3 regions of the Lentzea sp. HUAS TT2 genome follow, and region 3 is predicted to be linked to each of the others. Evidence: riboswitches for the same ligand, from Rfam matches in the RefSeq annotation. Region 3 holds a riboswitch; each other region holds the start of a gene.
What was found. A riboswitch is a leader RNA that binds a small molecule or an ion and turns the genes downstream of it on or off. The one in region 3 is predicted to bind glycine.
Positions count from the first base shown of each region.

Region 1 (9,824 bases), 920 kb from region 3:
GTCTCGCGTGCTCGTGATGGACCGGCTCGACGGGGTGCCGTTGCGCGGCGCCACGGAGAACGAGGGGCTCGCGCGCACGCTCCTGCGGTTCGTGCTGCGCCAGGTGATGCTGGACGGCGTCTTCCACGCCGATCCGCACCCCGGCAACGTCATGCTGCTGGCCGACGGACGCCTCGGTCTGCTCGACTTCGGCTCGGTCGGCCGGATCGACTCCGCGCTGCGCTCGGCGTTGCAACGGCTGCTGCTCGCCATCGACCGCGGTGATCCCGCGGGCCTGACGGACGCGTTGCTGGAACTGACCTCACGGCCGGAGGACATCGACGAGCAACGGCTGGAGCGCGCGCTCGGGCAGTTCATGGCCCGGCACCTCGGTGCGGGCATGCGGCCGGACGTGGAGATGTTCGGCGACCTGTTCCTGATCGTGTCGCGGTTCGGCCTCGCCGTCCCGCCGGAGATCGCGGCCGTGTTCCGGGCCCTGGCGACGCTGGAGGGCACGCTGGCGGTGCTCGCGCCGGGCTTCAACATCGTCGTGGAGTCGCGGTCGTTCGCCGCCGAGCAGATCTCCGAACGCCTCACGCCCGAGTCGGTGCAGCGGACCATGGCCGAGGAGCTGCAGGCCGTGCTGCCGATGCTGCGCCGCCTCCCGCGGCGGATCGACCGGATCACCGGGGCGATGGAGCAGGGCCGGCTGAGCATGTCGATGAGGCTGTTCGCGGACGAACGCGACAGGTCGTTCATCACCGGCCTGCTGCACCAGGTGATGCTGACCGCGCTCGGCGCGACCGCCGGCGTGATGGCGGTGCTGCTGCTCGGCTCGACCGGCGGCCCGCGGATCTCGGCGGACGTCGGGCTGCACCAGGTGCTCGGCTACAACCTGCTGATCATCGCGGTCCTGCTCGGTCTTCGCGTCGTCGTCACGGTGCTCAGGCCGCGTTCCTAGAACTGCCTCCGATACACCGACACGTCGTCGCGCCACACTCCGAACTGGTCCGGTGCCGACTGGACGACCGTCATCTCGTTGAGGTGACCGAGCACCCGCCAGGCGCGCGCAACCGCTTGCGCGCCCGCGTAGGCGATCGTGCAGAACCGTCGCGGCTCGACGACGGTGCGCACGCGGTCGACGTGGCCGACGCTCATCGGTGTGTCCTGCCACAGGTCCAATGTGTACCCGGTCCGGATGGGGTCGCCGGAGCCCAGCACGCCCTCGATGCTGACCACCAGCCGGTCGTTCTCGAGCCTCAGGTTGTAGTGGCCGCTTCGCGGAGGGGTGCCACCGGTGTACGCGGAGCGTGCCGGATCGAGCACCCAGTGCCCCAGAAACGGCACGAGATCGTCACTCATGTGTGTCCCTTCGCGGAACCTGCGCCACTGGCGGATTGTCCGGCGCATCGGCGTGGGCGACCATCACCCGATGAGTTATGAGACGGGCGTCCGGTGGAAGTGGATACCGGCCGTCGTGCTCGGCTTCGTGCTGCTGAGCTGGATCGTGTTCGAGGCGCTGGACCTCATCGACTTCGAAGGGGTCGTGACGTGGGTGCGCGGCATCGACCCGCTGTGGGCGGCGGCGGCGATCTTCGCCCTGCTCGTCGTGGACGTGCTGCTGCCCGTGCCGTCGACTCCGCTCATCGTGCTGGCGGGAACGGCACTCGGTCTGCCCATCGGGCTGGCACTCGCGATCGTCGGGTCCCTGGGTTCCTCTGCCGCAGGGTACGCCCTGGGGAGGTTCGCGGGCCCGTGGTTGGTGCGCCGGGTGGTGACCATCGAGGAGCTCACGGAAATGCGCCGCTGGGGCCGTCAGTTCGGGCCCTGGTTCTTCGGCGTGGCGCGCGGTATCCCGATGATGGCGGAGACGGTGTCGGTGTCCGCGGGGGTGTCACGGGTGTCATTCCGGACCTTCATGTCGTTCACCCTCGTCGGGACCATCCCCATTTGTGCCGCCTACGTGTTCGCCGGATCGCAGGCCGACACCGTCGAGCAGATCGTGATGATCAGCGCCGTGGGTTTCCTGCTCACGGTCGGGCTGTTCTACATGCTGCGACGGCTCGTGAAGGCGGCGCCTTAGGAAAACCCTTGCGCGGCGTGGTTGTATTGATGAGCGCCCGGTGCGCAGCAGAGGCCTGCTTCCACTCCTAATGGATGGGTTGCGAGTCCGAGACTCGCAGGTCGTTCTTGCGGCTGCAACCCAGTTGACAGAGCGGCCAATTCCCCTTGATCCGACCGCACGAAGTCAGAGCCGCCATCGCGCCTGGTCGCGGTTGACAAGTTGCCCGTGACAGTCGGGGATATCACGACTGAACAAACGCCGCAGGAGTTGGACTTAGCCATGTTTCTCGATACCTCCGGCTTTGTTGCACGCGAACTGGTGCGACATCGGGATTGTTGAGGTGCTGGTAGTTGGTCGTCAACGAGTGACAGTTGGGACAAAGCAGTCGCACCTCGTGCGGCCGGTTCCTCTTTCGGTCCCCTGTGATGTGATCGACGTGCAGTGGCACTCGTCCGCTGACCGGGTTGATCTTGGCCCACCCGCATTCCTCGCACTGCTGTCCGCGAAGGAACACGAGGGCTTGCCGCACTCGGTCGTCGGGCTTTCCGTCCTCGGTCGTCCCCGAGGCTTGACCCGAGGTCCACGCTGTGATCCATCTGGCAAACGAGCCTGTGCGTTCGTACCGGTCCTCGTTGAAGCATGCCCACGAGCAGTACGGTCCTCCACGACGGCGCCCGACCCGCTCACATGACCCACATCGGCGGCATGGGTCGGGCTGACGACGGCGCATTGCGTCTGAACACGGTCGGCTACAAGTCTTCGCACCACGAACGACGGCACCGACACCGCACTGAGGGCACGTTGGACGGGGCTTGCGCAGTCGTGCCGATCGCTGTACCTGGGTACCGATGAGATGACAGGCATTGCCACAGAAGCGCGGGTTACGCGTAGTTGTCCCACAGTGCTCACATGGATGTGGATCGACGCGCGGAGAGGGCAAGGCTCAGACCTTCGACGGAAGGGGAGCGAACAGCCTCACACGTGGCCCGAGGTCACGACGGCATAAGGCAACAAGCGTCTTAAGCCACTAGCCCGTGCCAGCATGGACGCGAAGACAGGATTCGCTCGCACCGGGTACATGTGAAGTTGCGCGCTCCCGAGATCAGGATTGCCGACGACGGGTTAATTTCGAAGAAGTAGCCGTCAGCTACGCAAACGGAAATGCAAGGCCGACTGTAGCGGCGCGGCCGAGTTCGTCTACGCGCGGCTCATGGCCGAATCCGGCAAGGGTGTCAGTGATCGGCATCAACCTCGGTGGCGACCAGCACGCCGCGCACACCATCGACACAGCGACCGGCACGAGTTCGGCGGCCTGACGGACGCCACCTTCAAGGCGATCCCCTTGCTCGAAGCAGGTCAGAACGCGACCTGGCCGTTCTGAGGTGTGGGAGCTCTCCTGACGCGGAGAGCTCTCACACTTACTTTCAGTTAGCGTTTTGACCAGGTATGATGCCGACATGGACTACAACGTGTTCGCGAAAGCGTGCCCGTCGCGTCCCACGCTGGAGCACATCACCGGCAGGTGGGGCAGCCTGACGCTGACCGCGCTCGCCGACGGTCAGCTGCGCTTCAACGAGCTGCGCCGCCGCGTCGACGGGGTCAGCGAGAAGATGCTGTCCCAGACGTTGCAGGCGCTGGAGCGGGACGGTCTCGTGCACCGCGAGGCCCAGAACACGAACCCGCCGCGCGTCGACTACAGCCTCACGCCGCTGGGCCGCGACACGGCCGAGCGGCTGCTGTCGTTGATCCACCTGCTGGAGGGCCGGATGCCTGAGGTGCTCGAGGCGCAGAAGGCGTACGACGCCCGGTAATCCGCTTGTCCCGGCTGCTTAACCTGGCTGCATGAACGGCTGTTTGCGCTGCTGGAACCAAGCCGAGCTGGACCAGCTCGACGGGGATCCGGCGCTGGTTCCTGACGACCTCCTGCGGAAGTTCGCGAGGGAGGTCTACGACCACTTCGACCAGGACGAGTACGAACTCGCCTGGCGCCGTTTCGCGCCCAGGATCGTCGGCATGCTGGACCACACCCCCGAGAGCTGGCTCACCCAAGGCCTGACGTGGGCAGGGGTGTCCCGCTGGCCGGAGAACGAGCAGATCGCGCTGCGATCGCTGCTCACCGAGACCGTCGTCCGCGCCGCCGGCAACGAGGAGCGCAGGCTAGAGGTCGCCGAGCTGATCTGGGCCGCGGCCCAGATGGATCAGGACGTGAGCCCGTGGCTGCGCGTCGTCGACGGCCTTCCCCCGGCGGTCGTCGCGGAGCTCGCCCGGGACTGGTCCTACGACTTGCTGGCCGGCAGCGGACGGTCCGCCGCCAGTTGGGATCTCTGGCCGGAGCCCGGCGACCCGATCCGGGAGTGGCTGCTCACCGCCTCACTGCGCGCCCGTCTGTCCGAAGTGGATGGCGAGAGCGCGCAGTGGGCGGTGTACCAGATCGACATGCTGGCGGACGTCAGCACTCGATGACGTTCACGGCGAGTCCGCCGCGAGCCGTCTCCTTGTACTTCACCGACATGTCCTTGCCGGTGTCCCGCATGGTCTTGATGACCTTGTCCAGCGAGACGAAGTGCGAGCCGTCGCCGCGCAAGGCCATGCGCACGGCCGTGATGGCCTTGATCGACGCGACCGCGTTGCGTTCGATGCACGGGATCTGCACCAGCCCGCCGATCGGGTCGCACGTCAGGCCGAGGTTGTGCTCCATGGCGATCTCGGCGGCGTTCTCGACCTGTTCGGGGGTGCCGCCGAGCACCTCGGCGAGACCTCCGGCGGCCATCGAGCAGGCCGAGCCGACCTCTCCCTGGCAGCCGACCTCGGCGCCGGAGATGGACGCGTTCTCCTTGAACAGCACGCCGATCGCACCTGCCGTCAGGAGGAAGCGAACCACGCCGTCGTCGGACGCCCCTGGCACGAACTTCGTGTAGTAGTGCAGGACCGCCGGGACGATGCCGGCCGCGCCGTTGGTCGGTGCGGTGACGACACGGCCGCCCGCCGCGTTCTCCTCGTTGACCGCCAGCGCGAAGAGGGTCACCCAGTCCATGACCCGCAACGGGTCGGTGACGAAGTGCTCCTTCTCCAGCGTCTTGCGCATCTCGGCGGCACGCCGGCGGACCTTCAGGCCGCCGGGCAGGACGCCGTGCTCGTTGCAGCCGCGTTCGACGCATTCCTGCATGACGTGCCAGATGTGCAGAAGTCCTTGGCGGACCTCGGCTTCCGTGCGCCACGACAGCTCGTTGGCCATCATGATCTCGCTGATCGACAGGCCGGTCTCGCGACACCGCGCGAGGAGCTCGTCGCCGGTCAGGAACGGATGTGCCAGCGGCGTCGAGTCCGGCTTGATGCGGTCGGTGCCCGACGCGTTCTCGTCGACGACGAAACCGCCGCCGATCGAGTAGTAGACGGCGTGCTCGACCGGCTTGCCGCCGGCGAACGCCTCGAAGCTCATCCCGTTGGGGTGCAACGGGAGTGACTTGCGGCGGTGCATGACGAGGTCGCGGTCGTGCACGAAGCCGATCTCATGCGCACCGCCGAGCTTGAGCCGTCCGCCGGAGATGATCTCCTCGACGCGGTGGGCCGCGGCGGTGGGATCGACTTCCTCCGGGTGGTTGCCTTCGAGGCCCAGGAACACGGCCTTGGGGCTGCCGTGACCGTGACCGGTCGCACCCAGTGAGCCGAACAGCTCGACGTGCACGCGGTCCACTTCGGACACACGCGCGCCGAGCTTCTCGACGAACATCGCGGCCGCGCGCATCGGGCCGACCGTGTGCGAGCTGGACGGTCCGATGCCGACGGAGAAGAGGTCGAAAACGCTGATCGCCACTGATCAGTCCTTCGTGGTGGTGGGGCGGTCAGTCATGCCCAGAATCAACTGCTCTGCGTGAGTTCGGCGTACTTCGCCGCCGTGAGCAGGTTCTCGGCCGACTCGACGCGGACCTTGAACAGCCAGCCGGCGCCGTACGGGTCGCTGTTCACGATCGCCGGGTCGTCCACGACGGCGCTGTTGACCTCGATCACCTCACCGGTGACGGGCGAGAACAGGTCGCTGACGGACTTGGTGGACTCCAGCTCGCCGCAGACCGCGTTGGTGACGACCTTGGCACCGACGTCGGGCAGCTGGACGAAGACGATGTCACCGAGCGCATCAGCGGCGTACTCGGTGATTCCGCAGGTCAGCGGGTCCTGGGTGCCCGGCGTCCAGTCGACCCACTCGTGCTCGGCGGTGTAGAGCAGGTTCTCGGGGAACTCCACGGCGACGACTCCTCTGGCTGTGACGGGTCAGGAAACTTGCGCCCCCTCCGCCGTGCAGAGTTGCCTACCCCGAGCGGTCTTGCTGCCTGAGAGTGTGCGGGAGCTTGCCCCTTCGGCGCCCCGACCGGTTCGTCGAGGTCTCTCCCACTCGGGTTCTGACGCTTGCGCGCCGCGGCCGGTGTTCAGTTCTCGGCGCGAACGCTATGTGCGCCCCCGCCGAGTGTCAACGCGAGACGGTCGACCCGAACGCGAACGAGGCTCAGGTCGCTCTGTCCTAGATGAACAACCAGAGGGGTACCGGATAGTGCGAACCGCACAGTGACATGACCTTGCGACTGGCCCACATTATGAGATGTCGGCCACCGAACGGAGGAGTCATCGTGCGGATCGCAGTTCCCCGCGAGATCAAGAACCACGAGTACCGCGTCGCTCTCACGCCTGCCGGTGCGCACGAACTGACCAGCCGCGGGCACGACGTGTACGTCGAGCAGGGCGCCGGTCTCGGTTCCGCGATCACCGACGAGGAGTACCTCGCCGCGGGCGCCAAGATCCTCCCGACCGCCGACGACGTGTGGGCGGAAGGTGACCTGGTTCTCAAGGTCAAGGAGCCGATCGCCGAGGAGTACCCCCGTCTCCGCGCCGGCCAGACCCTCTTCACGTACCTGCACCTCGCCGCCGACAAGCCGCTGACCGAGGCGCTGCTCGCGTCCGGCACCACGGCCATCGCCTACGAGACCGTGCAGCTGCCGAACCGCTCGCTGCCGCTGCTCGCCCCGATGTCCGAGGTCGCGGGCCGCCTGGCCCCGCAGGTCGGCGCGTACTCGTTGATGAAGCCCTCCGGTGGCCGCGGCGTGCTGCCCGGCGGCGTCCCCGGTGTCGCCCCTGCCCGCGTGGTCGTCATCGGCGGTGGCGTGGCCGGCGTCAACGCCGCCACCATCGCCGTCGGCATGGGCGCGGACGTGCAGATCCTCGACACCAACGTCGACCGCCTGCGCCAGATCGACGCCCAGTTCCAGGGCCGTCTGCGCACGCTGGCCTCGAACTCGTTCGCCATCGAGCAGGCCGTCCGCGAGGCCGACCTGGTCATCGGCGCCGTGCTCGTCCCCGGTGCCGCGGCCCCGAAGCTCGTGTCGAACGCGCTCGTCGCGGACATGAAGCCGGGTTCGGTACTCGTCGACATCGCCATCGACCAGGGCGGTTGCTTCGAGGACTCCCGCGCCACCACGCACGCCGAGCCGACCTACGAGGTCCACAACTCGGTGTTCTACTGCGTCGCGAACATGCCGGGCGCCGTCCCGCGCACCTCGACCTACGCGCTGACCAACGTGACGCTGCCGTACGCGGTCGCGCTGGCCGACAAGGGCTGGGAGAAGGCGCTCAAGGACGACCGTTCGTTGGCCCTGGGCCTGAACGTGCACGCCGGTCTGCTGACCAACGGCCCGGTGGCCGAGGCGACCGGCCTGCTGCACACGCCGCTGGAGTCCGTGGTCTGAAAGCCAACTGAATGAATGAGGCCCCCGCACGCGTCAATCGCTGCGGGGGTTTCGCCTATCTGAGGGCCTCGACGCGCGCCTTGATGCCGTCGATCACGCAGTCGAGGCCGAACTCGAACTGCCCCTCCAGCGACCACAGCTCCGGTTCGTCCAGCATCCTGACGTAGTTCGGGTGCTTCTCCCGGTACAGGTCCGCGATCTTCGGCAGGTCCGGCGGCGGCGAGTCCATGCCGCCGCGCGCCACGAAGTTGACCTCGGCGATCGCGTACCCGATGGCGAAACTGGAGATCGTCGAGATCGACCGCGCCGCCGCGGGCAGCGACAGACCTGCCCTCGTCATCGGTTCGAACATCGCGTCGCTCATCGCCACGGCCTTCGGGCCGATGCTGTTGAACTCGCCGATGCCCCGGACCCACCACGGGTGCTTGTGCGCGAGATGACGCATCGCGTGCATCATCGCGCGCACAGCCGTCTCCCAGTCGTCCTCGGGGCCCGGCAGCGGGAACTCGCCGTAGATCTCGTCCAGGCAGAGCTCGATCAGCGCGTCCTTGGTCGGCACGTGCCAGTACAGCGACATGGGCGCCGCGCCCAGTTCCGCCGCGAGCTTGCGCATGGAGAGCTTCTGCATGCCGTCCCGGTCCAGCATCTCCAGCGCCTTGCGGACGATCGCCTCCCGGCTCAGGCCGAGGGGCTGACCGCTGCTGGGCCTGGGCTTGCCGAACCACACGCTCTCCACAGGCCGATCCTAGGCACGCCGCAGCAGCACGCTGGCCACAACACCTCCCAGGAACACGGCGATCGCCCCGATCGCGAGGCTCACGCTCATGCCGTTGGAGAACGCCTCGCGCACGACGGTGATGTCCGCGCCGCTGTGCAGCGCCTCGCTCAAAGACCGTCCTGGAACGCCGTCCGGCAGCGAGGCCACGAACCGCGCCGACAGCAGCGCGCCGAGCACCGCGATGCCGAACGAGGAGCCCAGCTCGGTCAGCGTGCCCGACAGCCCGGACGCGATGCCGGCGCGTTCCGGCGGGATCGAGCCCATCAGCGCGTTGACCGCGACCGGTTGGGACACACCGACACCCACGCCGATCAGGATCAGACCGGCCAGCGTCGGCGGGTAGGTCGTGCCGATCGACAGCAATGCCACGCCGGCCGCGACGATCGTCATGCCGAGCAGCATCGCCGTGCCCGCGCCGAGCTTGATCACCAGCTGTCCCAACGTGTTGCTGGTGACGAGCAACGCGATCGCCATCGGCGCCACCCGCACACCCGCCTCCAACGGGCTGTAGCCGAGCACGCCCTGAAGGTGTTGTGTCAGCAGGAAGAGCGAGCCCGCCATGCCGAACGCGGCGAGCACGCCCGACGCCACCGCGCCGGTGAAGCGGCGGTTCCGGAAGAACCCGAGGTCGAGCATCGGGTCGGCGGTGTGCCGTTCCCACAGGGCAAAACCCGTCATCGTGACCAGGCCGATCACGACCGGAACGCCGAACTCCGAGGAGCCGAACCCGTGCTCCGGCACCTCGATCACCGCGTACACGATCGACACCATGCCGATGATCGACAGGATCGAGCCGAGCACGTCCGGCTTGCGCACGGCCGGGTCCTTGGACTCCGGTACCAGCATCACCACGGCCGCGATCGCGAGGACCGCCACCGGCACGTTGATCAGGAACACCGAGCCCCACCAGAAGTGCTTGATCAGCGCGCCGCCGATCACCGGCCCCGCCGCGAAGCCGAGGCTCGTGACGGCGGCCCAGATGCCGATGGCCTTCGGGCGTTCCCTGTCGTCGAACAGCTGCATCAGCACGGCCAGCGTGCCCGGCATCAGCACCGCGGCGCCGATGCCCATGAACCCGCGTGCCGCGATCAGCGCCTCGGACAAACCCGCGTAGGCCGCGACCGCGCTGCCCGTGCCGAACAGGACCAGGCCTGCCAGCAGTGCGCGCTTGCGGCCGAACCTGTCGCTGAGCGACCCGGTCGTGAGCAGCAGGCCCGCCAGCGCCAGCGAGTAGGCGTTGATCATCCACTGGATGTCCGCGGTGCTG
Region 1 is NZ_CP196667.1:1,743,133-1,752,956, forward strand. Features, by position in the region: gene ACSHWB_RS08495 (ABC1 kinase family protein) at 1-940, shown strand, start outside; gene ACSHWB_RS08500 (hypothetical protein) at 937-1,341, opposite strand; gene ACSHWB_RS08505 (TVP38/TMEM64 family protein) at 1,412-2,062, shown strand; gene ACSHWB_RS08510 (winged helix-turn-helix transcriptional regulator) at 3,502-3,855, shown strand; gene ACSHWB_RS08515 (hypothetical protein) at 3,887-4,507, shown strand; gene ACSHWB_RS08520 (L-serine ammonia-lyase) at 4,494-5,858, opposite strand; gene gcvH (glycine cleavage system protein GcvH) at 5,903-6,286, opposite strand; glycine riboswitch at 6,351-6,443, opposite strand; gene ald (alanine dehydrogenase) at 6,667-7,779, shown strand; gene ACSHWB_RS08535 (TetR/AcrR family transcriptional regulator) at 7,835-8,515, opposite strand; gene ACSHWB_RS08540 (MFS transporter) at 8,525-9,824, opposite strand, start outside.
Region 1: linked by a shared signal. The riboswitch ahead of gcvH (glycine cleavage system protein GcvH) and the one ahead of gcvT (glycine cleavage system aminomethyltransferase GcvT) in region 3 are both predicted to bind glycine.

Region 2 (9,824 bases), 390 kb from region 3:
GGCCGCTCGACAGGACAGATCGAGCTATCCGTACCCGGACAATGGTCGGTTCAAACGCGCAGAGCTTCCCAAAGTCTTCGCGCGACCTCGAACGCGGCCGCCGGCGGGTCGGTCACCTCGTCCTGGCTGTCCTCCAGCGTGCCGCCCACGACCAGGACGAGAGCGGTGGCCACGTCCCGCAGCTTCACGTTGGCGTGCTGGCTGGCCCGCACCAGCAGTTCGAAGGCCTCGCCGGGCGCACTCGGCCGCACTCCCATGACCAGACCTTTCGCCTGCTCGATGTAGCGGCGGTGCTGGACCATCCGCACCATCTGGTCGGCGCGCATCACCTCGCCCGCGCAGAACTCGACGACCGCGGCGGCGGTCGCGATGAGAGGTTCGATCTCCTCGATGGCCTTGAGATCCGCGACCTGGGGCGCGTGCGAGAGGTACACGGTGAGCACCACCGGACCGCTGTCGCCCCAGCTGCCCGGCACCGCGACCACGTGCATGCCGCCGATCTCGCCGGACACCTGCCGTTCGTCGCGTGAGGACTCGACGAGCGGTCCCGCGCCGCTGGTCAGCTGCTCGGCGTCGAGCTCCACGGCGATCCCGTGGGCGGTCAGGAGCTTGCCGTCCGGCCACACGCTCAGGCCTACGCCCTCGCAGCCGTCCAGCTGCGAGCACAAGTGGTCCATCACCCGCGAAATGAGTTCCGCTCCGAACTTCACCTGGTTCACGCGCTGAGGTTAGGCCCGGCCGATGAACTGGACGAGCCGTGCGGTCATCGTCGTACGACGAACGGTTGCACAGGCAAGGACCTGTTCTTCCGCTGCGCTTCGGGCCCGAACAGCTCGGCGCGTCGTTTGATCCAGTTAACGCTTAGGACCCAAACAGGACACGTGTTCTGAACCACAGTCGGTCAGAATTCGTTCTCAGGGATAACGCCGGAGCCCCGGTGCGCGACATCCCTGATGTCACGGAGGGACTGAAATGAGAACCGCCATGGAGACCCAGCCGAAGCAGGACGCGGAGTGCGACTCAGCGCTGCCGACCACGCCGTGCAGCGTGGTCTGGAGCCGGGGCCACGCCTACGTGCTCGAGGGTTTCCGCGCTCGCTGGGTGGGTCGCGACGACCGGGGCCGCCCGCACGCCATCACCGGTGCCGAGATGCAGCGCCGGGGCTGGACGCTCACCCGCACAGCCTGAGAGTTCACCTGTAGGAAACGAACTCAAAAATCGAACACCGCGTACCACCCGCAACCAGTCGCACAGCGTGCCGTGACGCCATCCGGCAGCCCTTGCGCAGTCACTCGTTTAGAGTGCGGGTGTGCGTGATCCGGCTGATCGCCTGCTGACGATTCCGAACCTGCTCAGCGTGCTGCGGCTGGCCGGTGTTCCGCTCTTCCTCTACCTGTTGCTCGGACCCCGCGCGGACGGCTGGGCGCTGCTCGTCCTCGTCCTCGCGGGGCTGTCCGACTGGCTCGACGGCAAGCTCGCTCGCTGGCTCAACCAGATGAGCAACCTGGGCGCGCTGCTCGACCCCGCGGCCGACCGCCTCTACGTGTTCTGCACGCTGCTGGCCTTCGTGATCAGGGACATCGTCCCGCTCTGGGTCGCGCTCGTGCTCGTGGGACGAGAGGTCGTCGTCGGCATCTGCCTGCTCGTCCTGCGGCAACGCGGCTGGGGCACCTTCGAGGTGACCTACCTCGGCAAGGCCGCGACCTTCAACCTGCTCTACGCCTTCCCCCTGCTGCTGCTCGCGCAGGGAGACTCGGGGTGGGCCCAGGTCGCCGCGCCGATCGCCTACGCGTTCACGGCCTGGGGCGGAGCGCTCTACCTGTGGTCGGCGCTGCTGTACGTCTACCAGTTCTTCCTGGCCCTGCGGGGCACACCTCGCACGGTCGCGTGAAAAGATCACCCCATACAGGTTCAGCACGAGGAGCGCAGTCAGTTGATTCCCGAGGAGCTTCGTTACACCGAGGAGCACGAGTGGATCGCCACCAGCGGCGAGAACACAGTGCGCGTCGGCATCACCGACTACGCCCAGGAACAGCTCGGTGACGTCGTCTTCGTCCAGCTGCCCGAGGTCGGTCACACCGTGGCGGCGGGTGACACGTTCGGCGAGGTCGAGTCCACGAAGAGCGTCTCCGACCTCTACTCACCGCTCGACGGCGAGGTCGTCGCCATCAACGACGCGTTGGTCCAGACGCCCGACTCGGTCAACTCCGACCCGTACGGCGAGGGCTGGATGGTCGAGATCAGGCTGAACGACCCCGAGGCGCTCGAAGGCCTGCTGGACGCGGACGGGTACAAGGCCCTGGTGGAGAAGGAGTGACGTCGATCTTTCGCCGGATCTTCGGCCGGAAGGGGAGCCGCGCTGAAGGTGGCGACCCCAACGCGATAGGTTTTACCGGAAGTGACGGATCCAGCAGCAGGAGGAGAGCTCAGGTGAGCACGAACGACGGCCCAGGCGTTCCGCCGGAGCAGTCCCCGGAGCGGACCTCCGTCTTCCGGGCGGACTTCCTCCAGGAGATGGAAGGCGGCGCAGAGGCGCCCGCACAGGAGCCGGCCGTTGCCGGTGTTGACGCCCTTCCCGCCGGTTCCGCGCTGCTCGTTGTCAAGCGCGGACCGAACGCCGGTTCCCGGTTCCTGCTGGACCGAGACACGACGAGCGCAGGGCGCCACCCCGACAGCGACATCTTCCTGGACGACGTGACGGTCTCGCGCCGGCACGCCGAGTTCCGCCGGGAGAGCGGCGAGTTCGTCGTCATCGACGTCGGCAGCCTCAACGGCACCTACGTGAACCGAGAGCCGGTCGACCAGGCCGTCCTCGCGAACGGTGACGAGGTCCAGATCGGCAAGTTCCGCCTCGTCTTCCTGACGGGTCCCGGCTCCGCGGGAGCCTGACGCGTGACGGCCGGGCGGCCACAACGCGGGGTCTTGAGCATCGGGGCGGTGCTCGCGCAGCTTCGTCCCGACTTCCCCGACGTCACCATCTCCAAGATCCGCTTCCTGGAAGCGGAGGGGCTGGTCCGCCCGGCACGCACCGCCTCCGGCTACCGCCAGTTCAGCGTGGCGGACGTCGAGAGGCTGCGGTTCGTGCTGTCCGCACAACGCGACAGGTACCTGCCGCTCAAGGTGATCCGCGAGCAGCTCGACACGGTCCCCGAGGACTCGACGTCGCTCTCGCGGATGGATCTGCTCTCCCAGACCGGTTTCAGCGCCGAACAGCTGTCCCAGCTGGAGCGCGACGGTCTGCTGCGTCCCGGCCCCGCGGGCCGTTTCACCGCGGAGGACATCACCGCGCTCCGCACGATCCGGACCATGACCGGACTCGGCGTCGAGCGCGAGCACCTGCGCGCGGTCCGCGCGGCAGCGGACCACGAGGTCGTTCTGCTGAAGTCTTTCTCAGATCCCGAGACGGTTCGGGAATTGGCTGACCTGTTCACCTCGTTGCACACGTTGTTGGTGAGAGCGGGCCTGCGGCAGTCCTGAGACGGCCGTGGCGGATCTTCAGGCGGGTGCAGTCTTGATCACGATCTGCCCGCAACGATTGAGCACACGGCCCGCTTGGCGGGTAGCGTCGGACATGTACGCCGGGGGATGCTCGGGTGTGAACCGGGTCGTCCCCGAACGAACAGAGGGAGGCGAGGCCCGATGAGCGAAATGCGCGTCGTCGGCGTGCGGGTGGAGCTGCCCCAGAACCAGCCGATCCTTCTTCTTCGCGAAACCGAGGGCGAGCGGTACCTGCCGATCTGGATCGGCAGTGTCGAGGCCACGGCGATCGCACTGGAGCAGCAGGGCGTGCGCCCGGCTCGTCCGCTCACCCATGATCTCCTCAAGGACATCATCGGGGCGCTGGGACGCAACCTCGAACAGGTTCGGATCACCGACCTGCAGGAGGGCACCTTCTTCGCGGAGCTCGTGTTCGACGGCGACGTGCGGGTCTCCGCGCGGCCTTCTGACTCGGTGGCGCTGGCGTTGCGGGTGGGCGTGCCGATCCACGCGGAGGAGTCCGTGCTGGCCGAGGCGGGCCTCATCATCCCGGACGAGCAGGAGGACGAGGTGGAGAAGTTCCGCGAGTTCCTCGACTCGATCTCCCCCGAAGACTTCAGGGGCGCCGACACCTAGATTTCAGGTGTGTCGCACTCCGTCTTGTATGGACCGTGAGGCAGTTCGTTTGGACGTCCCTCGATCGGACTACTTACGGTCGTTATGACCGCTAAACGATCACTAAACGTCACCTGAACGTCCCAGTTCGGGTGACGGTATGACTCTCCACTTGAGGTTGAGGGTCGCAACTCCCCGCGCGTCGCGTTGACCTGCCCTCGGACCGGTCTTACCGTCGAACTCGAGTGGACGTCGCTGCTTCACGAGAGTGGACGCAGCGGCTTGACGGTCATGAGTTTCGTGGCCGTTCCGAGGGGAGGCAGGCGTGGTCGAGGAAGCGCCCTTGAGGGCCGAATCCGGGCTGCAGGGTGAACTGTTCCCGGACTCCTCGCTGCCGGACGAGCTGGTCGGTTACCGAGGGCCCGCGGCGTGCCAGATCGCGGGCATCACGTACCGGCAGCTCGACTACTGGGCAAGGACCGGGCTGGTCGCGCCGACGATAAGGATGGCGCACGGCTCCGGGAGCCAGCGGTTGTACTCCTTCAAGGACATCCTGGTGCTCAAGGTCGTGAAGCGGCTGCTGGACACCGGTGTCTCGTTGCAGAACATCCGCGTGGCGGTCGACCACCTGCGCCGCCGCGGCGTGCAGGACCTGGCGCGCATCACGCTCTTCTCCGACGGCACGACGGTCTACGAGTGCACCTCGCCCGAAGAGGTCGTCGATCTGCTGCAGGGCGGTCAGGGCGTGTTCGGCATCGCGGTGAGCGGTGCGATGCGGGAGATCTCCGGCACGATCCACGAGTTCCCCGCAGAACGCGCGGACGGTGTCGAGATCGCGCCGATGACCGAGGACGAGCTGACCCGCCGGCGTCGCGAGCGCGCCACCGGCTGACCGGCCCGATGATCGTGGCCGACCGGCGGTCCTCCATGGCCGGTCGGCAGCAGCGCAGGCAGCCCGCTGCTCCCTAGCGTTGCCGGTATGACGCACACCGCCTCCTATCAGGTCGTGAAGGTGCTGGAAGCGGCGACGCAGCGCGCTCTCCGGCTGGAGTTCGGCTTCCTCGGCACCGAGAACCTGCTGATCTCGCTGATCGACACCATCGGACCCGGCCGCAAGCTCGGCGTGAAGTCGCTGCGGGCACAGGCGATGGCGCGGGGGCCGGAGCACTGGGCCGACGACGACGGTGGCGTCGTTCCCGAGGCTCATCCGGACGTCACGGCGTTGGTGAACATCGCCTGCGACCGCTTGGTCCTCGAGACCGTGCCACCCGTCAGCCGCGCGCTGGAGGAGTGTCTGCTCGCGGCGATCGCCCTGGCCGGCGACGGCGTGCTGACCACGACCCACCTCTCCCTCGCGTTGCTGGGGCAGCGATCCGGGCGTGCCGCCGACCTGTTCCTGTTGCGCGGCGTGGACGTCGAGGCGACGGCCGCCGCGGTGCGCGCCGATGCCGCGCGGCCCCACGCGGAGGTCGAGGAGGCGCCCGCCGTGCGGTTGCTGCGCAAGGCGGGGGCGTTGGAGGGGGAGTCCGGCGGCGGGTACGTGCGCTGGCTGGTGCGCTGGGTCGCGCGCGGTCAGGGGCTGGGCGGGCCAGTGCTGACCGTCGTGCGCAACGAGGCAGGACGACTGGCCGCGGCCGCGCGGCGGGACGTCTCGTCGCGGGACCTGGTGGCGGCGGTGCTGACGGTCGACCACCAGCTGACGGCGGCGGGCCGGAGGCTGAAGCCGGAGTTCGAGTCGGGTGGCGCGGCGGCGTTGCGCGCGGCGGGGGTGGACCCGGCCGCGTTGCCCGTCAGCGGTGGCGCGGTGGAGCGTGCGATGGAACGGGCGAAGCTCGTCGCGGCACGGCGCGGAGACGCCGTCGTGGGCACCACGCACCTGCTCGTGGCGGTGCGCGACGACCCGGCGGACCCCGTCGCGGGGGCGTTGAGCGGTCTCGGTGCTGAGATGTAGGTCGCGTCCCTAGGGACTAGGTGGGCTGCCTGCGGGTATTCTTCTCGGGTAGTCGCTGAACTCAGGCGGGAGAGACCGGGTTTCGAGCCCGGCGCCGAAGGAGCAAGTCCCTCCCCGGGAACCTCTCAGGCAACCAGGACCGCTGAGCGAGACGCCTCTGGAAAGTGGATCCCCCGGGATCCCGCCGACGGTGAAAGCCCACTCTGTTGTGGGTGAACCTCTCAGGCGCCCGACATCGGGTACGGACAGAGCGGGGAGGGCACAGGACCCGTGTGCCCGCAGCCACCCCGGAGGCGTTTGATGACGCAGGACCGCATTCCGCTCGCCGCTCTCGAGCACGGCACCCCGTTCGCCGACCGCCACGTCGGTCCGCGCCCCGCCGAACTCGCGCGCATCCTCGACGTCATCGGCGTCGGGTCGCTCGAGGAGCTGGCTCAGCACGCGGTGCCTTCGTCCATTCACGAGCGCGACCTCGTGCTGGACCTGCCCGCCCCGGCCACCGAGACCGAGGCGCTCGCGGAGCTGCGCGAGCTCGCGTCCCAGAACCGCCCGATGACGCAGATGATCGGCCTGGGCTACTACGACACCGTGACGCCGGGCGTGATCCTGCGCAACGTGCTGGAGTCGCCCGCCTGGTACACCGCGTACACGCCGTACCAGCCGGAGATCTCGCAGGGCCGTCTTGAAGCGCTGCTGAACTTCCAGACGATGGTCGGCGACCTGACGGGCCTGCCGGTCGCGAACGCGTCCATGCTGGACGAGTCGACCGCCGCCGCCGAGGCGATGACGCTGGTGCGCCGCGCGGGCAAGTCCAAGTCGAACAAGTTCGTCATCGACTCCGACACGCTGCCGCAGACGCTGGCCGTCATCGAGACGCGCGCCGAGCCGCTGGGCATCGAGATCGTCGTCGCCGACCTGTCGCAGGGCATCGAGGGTCTCGGCCTCGGCGGTGACTTCTTCGGCGTGCTGCTGTCCTACCCCGGCGCCTCCGGTGTCGTGCGCGACCAGGCCGCGTTGATCGAGGAGATCCACGCCGCCGGTGCACAGGCCGTCGTCGTCGCCGATCTTCTTTCTCTGACGCTGCTGCGCGCTCCCGGTGAGATCGGCGCGGACGTCGTCGTCGGCACCACGCAGCGCTTCGGCGTGCCGATCGGCTTCGGTGGCCCGCACGCCGGGTACATGGCCGTCCGGTCCGGTCTGGAGCGTCAGCTGCCCGGCCGTCTCGTCGGTGTCTCCGTCGACTCCGACGGCTCGCTGGCCTACCGCCTCGCGCTGCAGACGCGCGAGCAGCACATCCGCCGCGAGAAGGCCACGTCGAACATCTGCACCGCGCAGGTGCTGCTGGCCGTGATCGCGTCCATGTACGCCGTCTACCACGGTCCCGAGGGCCTGCGGTCGATCGCGACCCGCGTGCACCGCCTGGCCACCGTGCTCGCCACGGGCCTGTGCGAGGCCGGTCTCGAGGTCGTGCACGGCGAGTTCTTCGACACCGTCCAGGTGCGGGTCGAGGGGCAGGCCGCCGCTGTCGTCGCGAAGGCGCGCGAGGCCGGCATCAACCTCCGCAAGGTCGACGACGACGTCGTCGCAATCGCTTGCGACGAGAAGACCACGCGCGCGCACATCGTCGCGGTGTGGGAGGCGTTCGGCGTCACCGGGTCCGATGTGGACGCGATCGACGGCGACACCGCCGACGCCATCCCGGCCGACCTGCGCCGCACCTCGGACTACCTGACCCACCCGGTCTTCCACGCGCACCGCTCCGAGACCGCGCTGCTGCGCTACCTGCGCGCATTGTCGGACAAGGACGTCGCGCTGGACCGCAGCATGATCCCGCTCGGCTCCTGCACGATGAAGCTGAACGCCACCGCGGAGATGGAGTCCATCACGTGGCCGGAGTTCTCGACGCTGCACCCGTTCGCGCCCGTCGAGGACGCCGCCGGTCTGCTGAAGATCGTCTCGGACCTGGAGGCCTGGCTCGCCGAGGTCACCGGCTACGACGCGGTGTCGTTGCAGCCCAACGCCGGTTCGCAGGGTGAGTTCGCCGGCCTGCTGGCGATCCGCGCCTACCACCGCGCGAACGGCAACGCCGACCGCGACGTCTGCCTGATCCCGTCGTCCGCGCACGGCACCAACGCCGCGTCCGCCGTCATGGCCGGCATGCGCGTCGTCGTCGTGAAGTGCGACGACAAGGGCAACATCGACATGGGCCACCTGCGTTCCACGGTCGCCGAGCACGCCGACGACCTCGCCGCGATCATGATCACCTACCCGTCGACCCACGGCGTGTACGAGGACACCGTCCGCGAGGTCTGCGGCCTGGTCCACGACGCTGGCGGCCAGGTGTACGTCGACGGCGCGAACCTCAACGCGCTCATTGGCCTGGCCCGCTACGGCAAGTTCGGCTCGGACGTCTCGCACCTGAACCTGCACAAGACGTTCTGCATCCCGCACGGCGGCGGTGGCCCCGGCGTCGGCCCGATCGGCGTGAAGTCCCACCTCGCCCCGTTCCTGCCGAACCACCCGCTGCAGCCGACCGCCGGCCCCGCCACGGGCGTCGGCCCGATCAGCGCTGCCCCGTGGGGTTCCGCGTCGATCCTGCCGATCTCGTGGGCGTACGTGCGCATGATGGGCGGCGACGGCCTGCGCCGCGCGACCCTGACCGCCGTGGCCGCCGCGAACTACGTGGCCCGCCGCCTGGACGAGCACTACCCGGTCCTCTACACCGGCGAGGGCGGCTTCGTGGCCCACGAGTGCATCCTCGACCTGCGCCCGATCACCAAGGCCACCGGCGTGACGGTGGACGACGTGGCCAAGCGCCTCGCGGACTACGGCCTGCACGCCCCGACGATGTCGTTCCCTGTCGCCGGCACCCTGATGGTCGAGCCGACCGAGTCCGAGGACCTGGCCGAGATCGACAGGTTCATCGACGCGATGATCGCCATCAAGGGCGAGATCGACAAGGTCGGCGCCGGCGAGTGGTCCGTCGAGGACAACCCGCTGCGCAACGCCCCGCACACCGCGGCCTGCGTGACCGTGGGCGAGTGGAACCACCCGTACACCCGCGAGGAGGCCGTGTTCCCGGCCGGTACAGGTGCTCCGAAGATCTGGCCGCCGGTCCGCCGCATCGACGGCGCGAAGGGCGACCGCAACCTGGTCTGCTCTTGCCCGCCGCTCTCGGCGTACAGCAGCTGATCTGAGGTCGTGAGGGGAAACGGGCGCACTCGGGGGTGCGCCCGTTTTTCATGCCCCGACGGGACAGGCGTCGTCGCCGCAGTTCTCGTCGGCGCTGATGCCCGGCTTGTTCAGGTCGTGCTCGAACGCGAAGTGGAAGCAGTCGGGGTGCATCCGCTCGAACAGCTCGAAGTCTTCCTTCTCCAGCTCCACCGGCTCGCCACAACGCTGGCACGTCTGTTCATCTGACACGGCCGAATGGTCTCACCCGCGCCGTGCGAACACGACCGCACCGTCCTCGCCGAGCAGCCACTGCGCCTCGACGGTGAACCCGGCCTCCCGCAGCCACGCCGCGACCCGCTCGGGCTTTCGCAGGTGGACGTGCACGCGCATCGGATGCCCGCCGTAGCCCTGCGTCTTCAACCGCGACTCGTCGCCGACGTGGAAACCGAGCTGCAGCAACCCGTCCGGCCGCAGCGCATCCCGGAAGTGCCCGAACACCACGGGCACCAGCTCGTCCGGCACGTGGATCAACGACCACCAGGCGATGATCCCGCCGACCTGGTCTGGGAGCGGTTCGGTCATCGACCCCACCTCGAACCGCAGCCCT
Region 2 is NZ_CP196667.1:429,563-439,386, reverse strand. Features, by position in the region: gene ACSHWB_RS02240 (ANTAR domain-containing protein) at 51-719, opposite strand; gene ACSHWB_RS02235 (hypothetical protein) at 973-1,188, shown strand; gene ACSHWB_RS02230 (CDP-alcohol phosphatidyltransferase family protein) at 1,310-1,891, shown strand; gene gcvH (glycine cleavage system protein GcvH) at 1,934-2,317, shown strand; gene garA (glycogen accumulation regulator GarA) at 2,431-2,889, shown strand; gene ACSHWB_RS02215 (MerR family transcriptional regulator) at 2,923-3,477, shown strand; gene ACSHWB_RS02210 (bifunctional nuclease family protein) at 3,640-4,113, shown strand; gene ACSHWB_RS02205 (MerR family transcriptional regulator) at 4,418-4,984, shown strand; gene ACSHWB_RS02200 (Clp protease N-terminal domain-containing protein) at 5,072-6,043, shown strand; glycine riboswitch at 6,100-6,195, shown strand; glycine riboswitch at 6,199-6,294, shown strand; gene gcvP (aminomethyl-transferring glycine dehydrogenase) at 6,344-9,235, shown strand; gene ACSHWB_RS02190 (hypothetical protein) at 9,284-9,466, opposite strand; gene ACSHWB_RS02185 (class I SAM-dependent methyltransferase) at 9,479-9,824, opposite strand, start outside.
Region 2: linked by a shared signal. The riboswitch ahead of gcvP (aminomethyl-transferring glycine dehydrogenase) and the one ahead of gcvT (glycine cleavage system aminomethyltransferase GcvT) in region 3 are both predicted to bind glycine.

Region 3 (9,824 bases):
GGCTGCTCGGCCGCGGGGTGACCGGGCTGGAGGCCGTGGCGGCCCAGCTGGGCGTGTCGGCGCCGACGTTGCGCAGGAGGCTGGCGGGCGAGGGCACGTCGTTCCGCGAGGTGCGGGAGCAGTTGCTGCGCGACCAGGCGGTGGCCTCGCTGGTGCGGGGAGGGGAGTCGGTGGAGGAGTTGGCGCTGCGCCTCGGGTTCTCCGAGGCGAGCGCCTTCCACCGTGCCTTCAAGCGCTGGACCGGCTCATCGCCGGGTTCCTACCGCGCCTAGTACTTGTCGCGCTCCCGCAGCGAGGCGGGCGGGCGGAACCGCTCCCCGTACGTGTCGGCGAGGTAGTCCGCACGCTCCACGAACGCCTGCACGCCGTAGGAGTTGATGAACTGCAGCGTGCCACCGCTCCACGGCGCGAAACCGAACCCGAAGATCGAGCCGATGTTCGCGTCCGCCACCGACGTCAGCACACCCTCGTCCAGGCACCGCACGGTCTCCAGCGACTGCACGAACAGCAGCCGGTCGCGCACGTCCTGTTCGGACACCCCGGCGTCGGCCTTCGCGTACCGGGTGGTGAGCTCGGGCCAGAGGAACTTCTTGCCGCCCTCCGGGTACTCGTAGAACCCCGCGCCGGTCGGCTTCCCGCTGCGGCCCAGCGACACCAGCTCGCGGATCAGGTCGTACGCCGGGCTCTCCGACACGAGCGACGGGTCGTCGGCGAGCGTCTGGTCGTGGATCTTCAGCTGCAACGACAGCGTCACCTCGTCCGACACCGCCAGCGGGCCGACCGCCATGCCGGACTTCTTCGCCACGTTCTCGATCAACGCCGGCGCGACGCCCTCGGCCAGCATCGAGATCGCCTCGATCACGTACGTGCCGAACGTCCGCGAGGTGTAGAAGCCGCGCGAGTCGTTGACCACGATCGGCGTCTTCCCGATCTGCCGCACGTAGTCGAGCGCGCGCTGCAGGGTCTCCTCGGACGTCTTCTCGCCGCGGATGATCTCCACGAGCCGCATCTTCGGCACCGGCGAGAAGAAGTGCAGGCCGATGAACCGCTCCGGGGCCGTCACCGCCGACGCGAGACCGGTGATCGGCAGCGTCGAGGTGTTGGACGCGATCACCGCGTCCGGCAACGCCTTCGCCTCAGCGGCGGGCAGCACCTTGTTCTTCAGCTCGCGGTTCTCGAACACGGCCTCGATGATCAGGTCGCAGCCCGCGAGGTCGTCGTCCGAGTCGGTCGGCGTGATGCCTTCCAGGCCCTGAGCGCCCTTCTGGGCGCCTTCGAGGCTGACGTCCTTCAGCACCACCTCGATGCCGGCCTTCGCGGACACCTCGGCGATTCCGGCGCCCATCATGCCCGCGCCCAGCACGCCGAGCTTGGCCACGCGCTGGCCCGTGGCGGACGCGCGGCCGTTGACCTCGTTGAGGTTGAACCAGAACGCCGTGATCATGTTCTTGGAGACCTGGCCCGAGGCCAGTTCCACGAAGTAGCGTCCCTCGATCTGCAACGCCGTGTCGAAGTCGACGTAGGCGCCCTCGACGGCAGTCGCCATGATCTTCTCCGGCGCCGGGTACACGCCGTGCGACTTCTTGCTCAGCACGGCGGGCGCCGCGGCCAGGAGGCCGTAGCTGTTGGGATCGCCGAACTTCAGGTCCGGCACGCCCGCGCCCTGCACGTCCCACGGCTGCGTCGGCGCCGGGTTCGCCTTGATCCACGCGACGGCCTCGGAGATCAGCTCCTCGCGCGTCTCGACGACCTGGTGCACGATCCCGGCCTGCAGCGCGCGTTCCGGCCGCAGCTGCTTGCCCTCCATGAGCAACGGCAACGCCTTCTGCACGCCGAGCAGTCGCACCATGCGCGTCACGCCACCGCCGCCGGGCAGCAGGCCCAGCGTCGCCTCCGGCAGGCCGACGCGGATCTTGTTGTCGTTCAGCACGATCCGGCGGTGCGAGGCCAGTGCGATCTCGAACCCGCCGCCGAGCGCCGTCCCGTTGATCGCGGCCACGACCGGCTTGCCGAGCTTCTCCAGCCGCCGCAGCTGGGACTTGAGCTCCTCGACGCCCTCCAGCGCCTGCGAGGCGTTCTCCGGCGTGATCGCGATCAGCACGTTGAGGTCGCCGCCCGCGAAGAACGTCTTCTTGGCGGACGTGATGATCACGCCGGTGATGTCGTCGCCCTCGAGCTTCGAGACCGCGTCGCCCATCAGCTCGCGGTACTCGTCGTTCATCACGTTGGCGGAGCCGGACATGTCCATCGTCAGGGTGACGATGCCGTCCGCGTCCTTGTCGTAGTGGAACGGCATGCCTCAGACCCTCTCGATGATCGTCGCGATACCCATGCCGCCGCCCACGCACAACGTGGCGAGGCCGCGGCGCAGGTCCCGGCGCTCCAGCTCGTCCAGCAGCGTGCCCAGGATCATGCAGCCGGTGGCGCCGAGCGGGTGGCCCAGCGCGATCGCGCCGCCGTTGACGTTGACCTTGTCCTCGGGGATGTCCATGTCCCGCAGGAACTTCAGCACGACCGACGAGAACGCCTCGTTGACCTCGAACAGGTCGATGTCCTCGACCGAGAGCCCTGCCTTGTCCAGCGCCTTGCGCGCGGACGGTGCCGGCCCGGTGAGCATGATCGTCGGCTCGGTGCCCACGACGGCGACGGAGACGATCCGGGCGCGCGGGGTCAGGCCGAGGGCCTTGCCCGTGGCCGCGGAACCGATCAGCATCGCCGCGGCGCCGTCGACGATCTGCGACGAGTTGCCCGGCGTGTGCACGTGGCTGATGCGCTCGACGGTGGGGTAGCGGTCGATCGCGACGGTGTCGTAGCCGAGGTCGCCGTGGAACTGGAAGCTCGGCTTGAGCCTTCCGAGAGACTCCACAGTGGACTCGGGACGGATCGTCTCGTCCTCCTTGAGCACCACCGTGCCGTTCTGGTCGACGACCGGCACGACGGACCGCTCGAACCAGCCGTTCTTCTGCGCCTCGAACGCGTGGGCGTGCGACCGGGCGGCCCACGCGTCGACGTCCGTGCGGGAGAAGCCCTCCAGCGTCGCGATCAGGTCGGCCGAGACGCCCTGCGGCACGAACGACAGGTCGAAGTTCGTCTGCGGGTCGATCGCCCACGCGCCACCGTCGGAGCCCATCGGCACGCGCGACATCGACTCGACGCCACCGGCCACCACCAGGTCCTCGAACCCGGACGCGACCTTGGCCGCGGCGAGGTTCACCGACTCGAGGCCGGACGCGCAGAACCGGTTGAGCTGCACACCGGCTGGGCGCTGGTCCCAGCCGGCGGCCAGCACGGCGGTGCGGGCGATGTCGCCGCCCTGCTCCCCGAGCGGGGACACGACGCCGAACACGACGTCGTCCACCGCGGAGGTGTCGAGAGAGTTGCGTTCGGACAGCGCGCGCAGCACACCGGCGGCCAGATCCACGGGCTTGACGCTGTGCAGCGACCCGCGCTTCCCCTTGCCGCGCGGCGTGCGCACCGCGTCGAAGATCAAGGCTTCGCTCATGACACCACGCTAGGCCCGCGTATGGGAGCTGGCCATGACCGTGAAGGGTGACCGATTAGCTCACGGTCCACTCCATGTACTCGGGTTCGTCGGCATCCACGAAGCCCAGCCGCTTGTAGAGCCGCCGTGCGGGCTCGTTGTCGTCATACACGCGCAGCCGCACGACCTTCCAGCCCTCTTCGACCGCCCACGCCAGCACGGCTTTGACCAGCGCTTCTCCGATGCCGCGGCCGCGATGCGACGACCGCACCCACATCGAGTACAGCTCCAGGCCGCTCGGCTTGGAGGCCGCCCCGACCAGCCCGGCGGGTTCCGGGGCGAGCGCGACGAGCTTCAGGCCTCGCTCGACGGACTCCCGCCAGTCGTCCTCGGTGTACGCCTGCTCGCGGGCCAGTGTGGACCCGAACCCGTCCGGGTCGGCGGTCAGTGCTTCCAGGCGGACGTCACGCCAGAGTTCCCAGTCGTCCGGCATGACCTGGTGGATCTGCATACGAGGCAGTCTGGACGACCGGGGTGGGAATTTCGCTCAGTTTTTCGGCCACGCGCAGGCGCGGCGGTCATGGCGTGGATCACCGCCCGGTGGTTACGTGGACCGCATGGCAGAGCGTCGATCGCGGTGGATGGACAGCGACCTGGACCAGTTGCGCCAGCTCGCCCGCACGTTCATGGAGAAGGAGGTCGTGCCGCACCAGGAACGCTTCGCCGAGCAGAAGCAGGTCGACCGCGACCTGTGGCGCAAGGCCGGCGATCTCGGGCTGCTGTGCCTGAGCATCCCCGAGGAGTACAGGGGCGGTGGCGGCACGTTCGCCCACGAGGCCGTGTTGCTGGAGGAGCAGGCACGGGCCGGCGACAGCTCATGGGGCAACAGCGTGCACAGCGGCATCGTCGCCCACTACCTCAACTCCTACGGCTCCGAGGAGCAGAAGCAGCGCTGGCTGCCCAAGCTCGCGTCCGGTGAGTACGTCGGCGCGATCGCGATGACCGAACCCGGTGCGGGCTCCGACCTGCAGGGCATCCGGACGAAGGCCATCAGGGACGGCGACGAGTACGTCATCAACGGCTCGAAGACGTTCATCACGAACGGCGTGCAGGCCGACCTGGTGATCGTGGTGGCCAAGACCGACCCCGCCCAGGGCGCGCAGGGCATCTCGCTGCTCGTCGTGGAGAACGACATCCGGCGCGGCCGCGTGCTCGACAAGGTCGGCATGAAGGGCCAGGACACCGCCGAGCTGTTCTTCGACGACGTGCGGGTGCCCGCCTCGAACCTCCTCGGCGAGCAGGAGGGCCTCGGGTTCATCCAGCTCATGCAGCAGCTGCCGCAGGAACGCCTGATCATCGGCGTCTGCTGCATCGCGGGCATCGAGGCCGCCGTGGACGTCACGCTGAAGTACGTGAAGGACCGCAAGGCGTTCGGCAAGGAGCTGATCAAGTTCCAGAACACCCGGTTCAAGCTCGCCGAGTGCGCCACCGAGGCGGCCGTGACCAGGGCGTTCATCGACGAGTGCGTCGAGAAGCACCTGAAGGGCGAACTGGACGTGCCGACCGCGGCGATGGCGAAGTGGTGGGCCAGCGACCGGCTGAGCAAGGTCGTCGACGAGTGCGTGCAGCTGTTCGGCGGCTACGGCTACATGAACGAGTACCCGATCGCACGTGCCTGGTCCGACGCCCGCGTGCAGCGGATCTACGGCGGCACGAACGAGATCATGAAGGAAATCATCGCGAGGTCCCTGTGACGGGGCCTCTCGCAGGACTGAAGGTCGTCGAGCTCGCCGGCCTCGCGCCCGCGCCGTTCGGTGCCATGGTGCTGGCCGACCTCGGCGCCGACGTCGTCCAGGTGCACAAGCCGGGGAGCGTGCAGACCGTCCCCGGTGACTTCCTCGGCCGCAACCGGCGCTCGATCGCCATCGACACGCGCACACCCGAGGGCGCCGAGCTCGTCCTCGGTCTGGTCGAGCGCTCGGACGTGCTGATCGAGGGCTTCCGGCCGGGCGTGACCGAACGGCTGGGCATCGGCCCCGCGCAGTGCCTGGCCCGCAACCCGCGCCTCGTCTACGGCCGCATGACCGGCTGGGGCCAGGACGGGCCGCTCGCCGACCGCGCCGGCCACGACATCAACTACATCGCCGTAGCGGGCGCGCTGGAGCCGCTGGGACGGGCCGGCGGGCCGCCGTCGTTCCCGATCAACCTCCTGGGCGACTTCGGCGGGGGAGGGCTGCTGCTGGCCCTCGGCGTGCTCGCCGCACTGTATGAACGGGAGCGCTCCGGGCGTGGCCAGGTCGTGGACACCGCGATGGTCGACGGGGCGGCGTTGCTGACGACGTTCCTGCACGGGATGCGGTCCGCGGGCATGTGGTCGGGCGGGCGCGGCGAGAACATGCTCGACGGTGGAGTGCCGTTCTACGACGTCTACGAGGCAGCGGACGGGCGGTACGTGGCCATCGGCGCGCTGGAGGAGAGGTTCTACGCCGACCTGGTGCGCGTGCTGGGCCTGGAGGACGCGCCCTCGCGCAACGATCCGGCGAACTGGCCTGAGCTGCGGGAACGCATCGCGGCGGCGGTGAAGACCCGGCCGCGGGACGAGTGGGCGGACCTCGCGCGGGACACGGACGCCTGCCTGGCCCCGGTGCTGACCCCCGCCGAGGCGGCACATCACCCGTACAACGCCGCACGCGACACTTTCGTGGACGTGTCGGGCTCGCCGCACCCGGCGCCGGCGCCTCGCTTCGACCGCACTCCCGCCACGGTTCCCACGGCTCCTGTTCCGACCGGAACGAACACCGATGAAGTGCTTGCCGACATGGGTGTGGCGGCCGACAGGATTATGGAACTGCGGCGGTCTGGAGTAATTGGATGAATGTTCGGGTGCGCATTAATAACGCCACGAGAGCGTGACAGTGCGTGATGGGGGGACTTCGGCATCCGGGTGAGGCCCGGTGCAACTGTCTCTCTTCCAAGCTGTGGGATGCGAGGGTGTCCGTGTTCACCTCGTGCCCAGGACATCGGCGCTGTTGACGCCCCTCTTTAGCCGCCATTCGGGTGACGTTGGCCGTCACGCAGGCGTGCGTGGCTGGTGGATCCTGGCACGACTTGGGCGTGGTCGTTGTTCATCGCAAGGGTGAATGAGGGACCATGACGGGTGACACGGGCGGTCCGCCGCCTGACCGGTGAACCACACGGACGGAGAGGTACCTGTGAACCTCAAGAAGGTGCTAGTGCTGGCGGGCGTCGCGCTGGTGCTGTTCCTCCTGATCACCCAGCCCGAGCAGTCCGCTTCGGCGGTGCAGCAGGTCCTCGGCTGGCTGCGTCAGGGCGCGGAGTCGATCATCACCTTCATCAGGAGCCTCTTCGGCACGGCCACCCCGCTCAGCTAGTGACGGTGGGTGATCTTCGGCCGTCTGCGTTGAGCCGGATGGGTGGAATGAGGCCAATCACGCACTGGTAACGGGTGTTCTGGGGATTCAGGGTCTGGCGATTGTCAGACCTACCGAATACCTTCCGCTGCAATGGCCGATCCCCGACCGACGAGGAGGCACATATGGTCGAGGACTCCGGGGTCCACGAGCTGTTGCAGCAGTGGGCGGCTGAACGGTCTGATGACGCAGAGATGCAGGAGGTGAACCGGATCAAGAACGCGTGGCTCGCGGAGGCTCCCCCCTCGGCGCCAGGCATCCCCGTGCAGCGGGGAGGCAGGAGCGGGTCGCGTGGCTTGGTCAAGGTCGACTCGGCGGATCCGGCCTACGTGGCCGCGATGCGCAAGCGGGCGCCGGAGGCACCCGAGGCACTGCTCGCCGCCGCGGCGAGCTACTGGCAGCTGGTGGGCGACGTCGCCGAGGCCGAGCAGTGGTGGGACGCGGGCATCAGCCCGTTGGACCAGCGCGCGCTCGACTACCGCGCGGCGGGTCTGTCTCCTGCCGATCTCGGGAGGCGCCTGGGACCGATGACGGTTCTCCAGCACCTTCGTCGTGGCTCCGCCGCGGCTTGGTGCGTTGCTCGTCTGCAGAGGCAGCGCCGGGACGGCGTGGCGTAGTGGACCGGGGCTCCACGATTGGGGCCCCCATGTTCGCGGAATGCGCTCACCTCGATCGCTTCGCGTGTCTTGTGGGGGCCAAGCCCCCACGCCCCAGCCGGGGGCGAGCCCCCGGATCCCCCACGGGGTGGCCTCCGTCAGGAGGCCTCACCCAAGTAGTGTTGAGGTCGTGCGCGGCCTCTTTACTCCCCAACGTGTGCTGATCGCGTTCGCCTGTGTGGCGGCGCTGGTCGCCTGTTGCGGACTCGCCTGGTGGCAGTGGCAGCGCTTCGAGTCCGCCAGCGGCACGTTCCAGAACCTCGGGTACGTGCTCCAGTGGCCGCTCTTCGGCCTCTTCCCCCTCTTCATGGTGTGGCGGTTCCGTCGTTTGGCACGCCAGCGCCGTGACGAGGAACTCGCACCGGAGCCGGTTGCGGCTGCTCCACGCCCAGTGGCTACCGTTGACGCCGTCAAACCCGCGCCTGTCGAGTACCTCGACGACGAAGAAGACGCGGAGCTCGCGGCCTACAACCGCATGCTCGCGAACCTCAACGCGCGGGACGGTCGTTGAGCGAAGGCGGGCAGATGAAGGGTGCGTTGACCCGGTTCAGGGTCATGGCTTACGTGGTCGGAGTCTTCCTGCTGCTCCTGGTCGTGGCGATGGTGCTCAAGTACGCCGCGGACATGGGCGGCGCGATGAAGGTCGTCGGCCCGATCCACGGCTTCCTCTACGCCATCTACCTGGTGATTTCCGTCGACCTGGCGCTCAAGCTCCGCTGGTCGATCAAGGGCACCCTGCTGGTGCTGCTCGCCGGCACCGTCCCGTTCCTGTCCTTCTGGGCGGAGCGCAAGGTGGTCGAGAAGACTGCGCAGGGCGTCCCGCTGTGACGTTTGGCCTGCTAGCGTCTGGGGCTGACAACTGAACACGGCCGTCGATGTCGCGCGGAAGAGACCCCTCGGGAGTTCGTTCATCCCGGGTGGGCGCCGAAGGAGCAATCCCTCCCCGGAATCTCTCAGGCACAGGTACCGCGCGACGAAGGCAACTCTGGAAAGCAGGCCCATCAGCGGCCTCGCCCACGGTGCAAGTCGCGCTCCGCGCGGCGAAGCTCTCAGGCTCATGACAGAGGGGGAGGCTCGCTCTAGTGAGGAGTCTCCGATGGACCGTGTCATTCTTCTGATGCCTCAGCCGGCCGCGTCCGGCTCTTCGGCGCACCCTGGAGGAGCGTTCTGATGTCCCGCCTCACGCCTCTGAACGCCGAGCACGAGCAGCTCGGCGCGATGTTCACCGACTTCGCGGGCTGGCGGATGCCGCTGCGCTACTCGTCAGAGCTCGCGGAGCACCACGCCGTGCGCACGACCGCGGGCCTGTTCGACCTCACGCACATGGGTGAGATCGTGCTGACCGGTCCGCAGGCCGGCGAGGCCCTCGACTACGCGCTGGTCGGCCACATCTCCGCGCTGGCCGTCGGCAAGGCCCGCTACACGATGATCACCCAGGCCGACGGCGGCGTGATCGACGACCTGATCGTGTACCGCCTGGGCGAGGAGGAGTTCATGGTCGTCGCGAACGCCTCGAACGCCGCCGTCGTGGCTGACGCGCTGGTCGAGCGCGCCGCCGGATTCGACACCGTCGTCACCGACTCCTCGACCGACTACGCGTTGATCGCGATCCAGGGCCCGAAGTCCGTCGAGATCCTGTCCGGCCTGACCGAGACGGACCTGGCGACGGTCAAGTACTACGCCTCGTACCCGTCCACGGTCGCCGGCGTCGACGCGCTGCTCGCCCGTACCGGCTACACCGGCGAGGAGGGCTTCGAGCTGTTCGTCGCGCCCGCCGACGCGCCGGCCGTCTGGGCGGCGCTGCTGTCCGCCGGTGAGGCGCACGAGCTCAAGCCGTGCGGTCTCGGCTGCCGCGACACGCTGCGTCTCGAAGCCGGGATGCCCTTGTACGGCAACGAGCTCACGACGTCGTTGACGCCGTACAACGCGAACCTGGGCCGCGTCGTGAAGCTCGACAAGCCCGGCGACTTCGTGGGCCGCGAAGCGCTGACCAAGGTGTCGGAGTCCGGTGTGGACTCGGTCCTGGTCGGACTGAAGACCCCCGAGCGCCGCGCACCGCGTCACGGTTACGCGGTGCTCAACGGCGACGAGGTCGTGGGCGAGGTGACGTCGGGCGCGCTGTCCCCGACCCTCGGCTACTCCGTCGCCATGGCCTACGTGACCCGTGCCAGCTCTGAGCCCGGCACCCCACTGCTGGTGGACGTCCGCGGCAAGAAGCAGGCCGTCGAGGTCGTCGCACTTCCGTTCTACAAGCGC
Region 3 is NZ_CP196667.1:818,503-828,326, reverse strand. Features, by position in the region: gene ACSHWB_RS04215 (AraC family transcriptional regulator) at 1-272, shown strand, start outside; gene ACSHWB_RS04210 (3-hydroxyacyl-CoA dehydrogenase NAD-binding domain-containing protein) at 269-2,296, opposite strand; gene ACSHWB_RS04205 (acetyl-CoA C-acetyltransferase) at 2,300-3,502, opposite strand; gene ACSHWB_RS04200 (GNAT family N-acetyltransferase) at 3,558-3,992, opposite strand; gene ACSHWB_RS04195 (acyl-CoA dehydrogenase family protein) at 4,099-5,235, shown strand; gene ACSHWB_RS04190 (CaiB/BaiF CoA transferase family protein) at 5,232-6,356, shown strand; gene ACSHWB_RS04185 (hypothetical protein) at 6,694-6,873, shown strand; gene ACSHWB_RS04180 (transcriptional regulator) at 7,038-7,529, shown strand; gene ACSHWB_RS04175 (hypothetical protein) at 7,699-8,079, shown strand; gene ACSHWB_RS04170 (DUF3817 domain-containing protein) at 8,094-8,396, shown strand; glycine riboswitch at 8,442-8,547, shown strand; glycine riboswitch at 8,549-8,639, shown strand; gene gcvT (glycine cleavage system aminomethyltransferase GcvT) at 8,739-9,824, shown strand, end outside.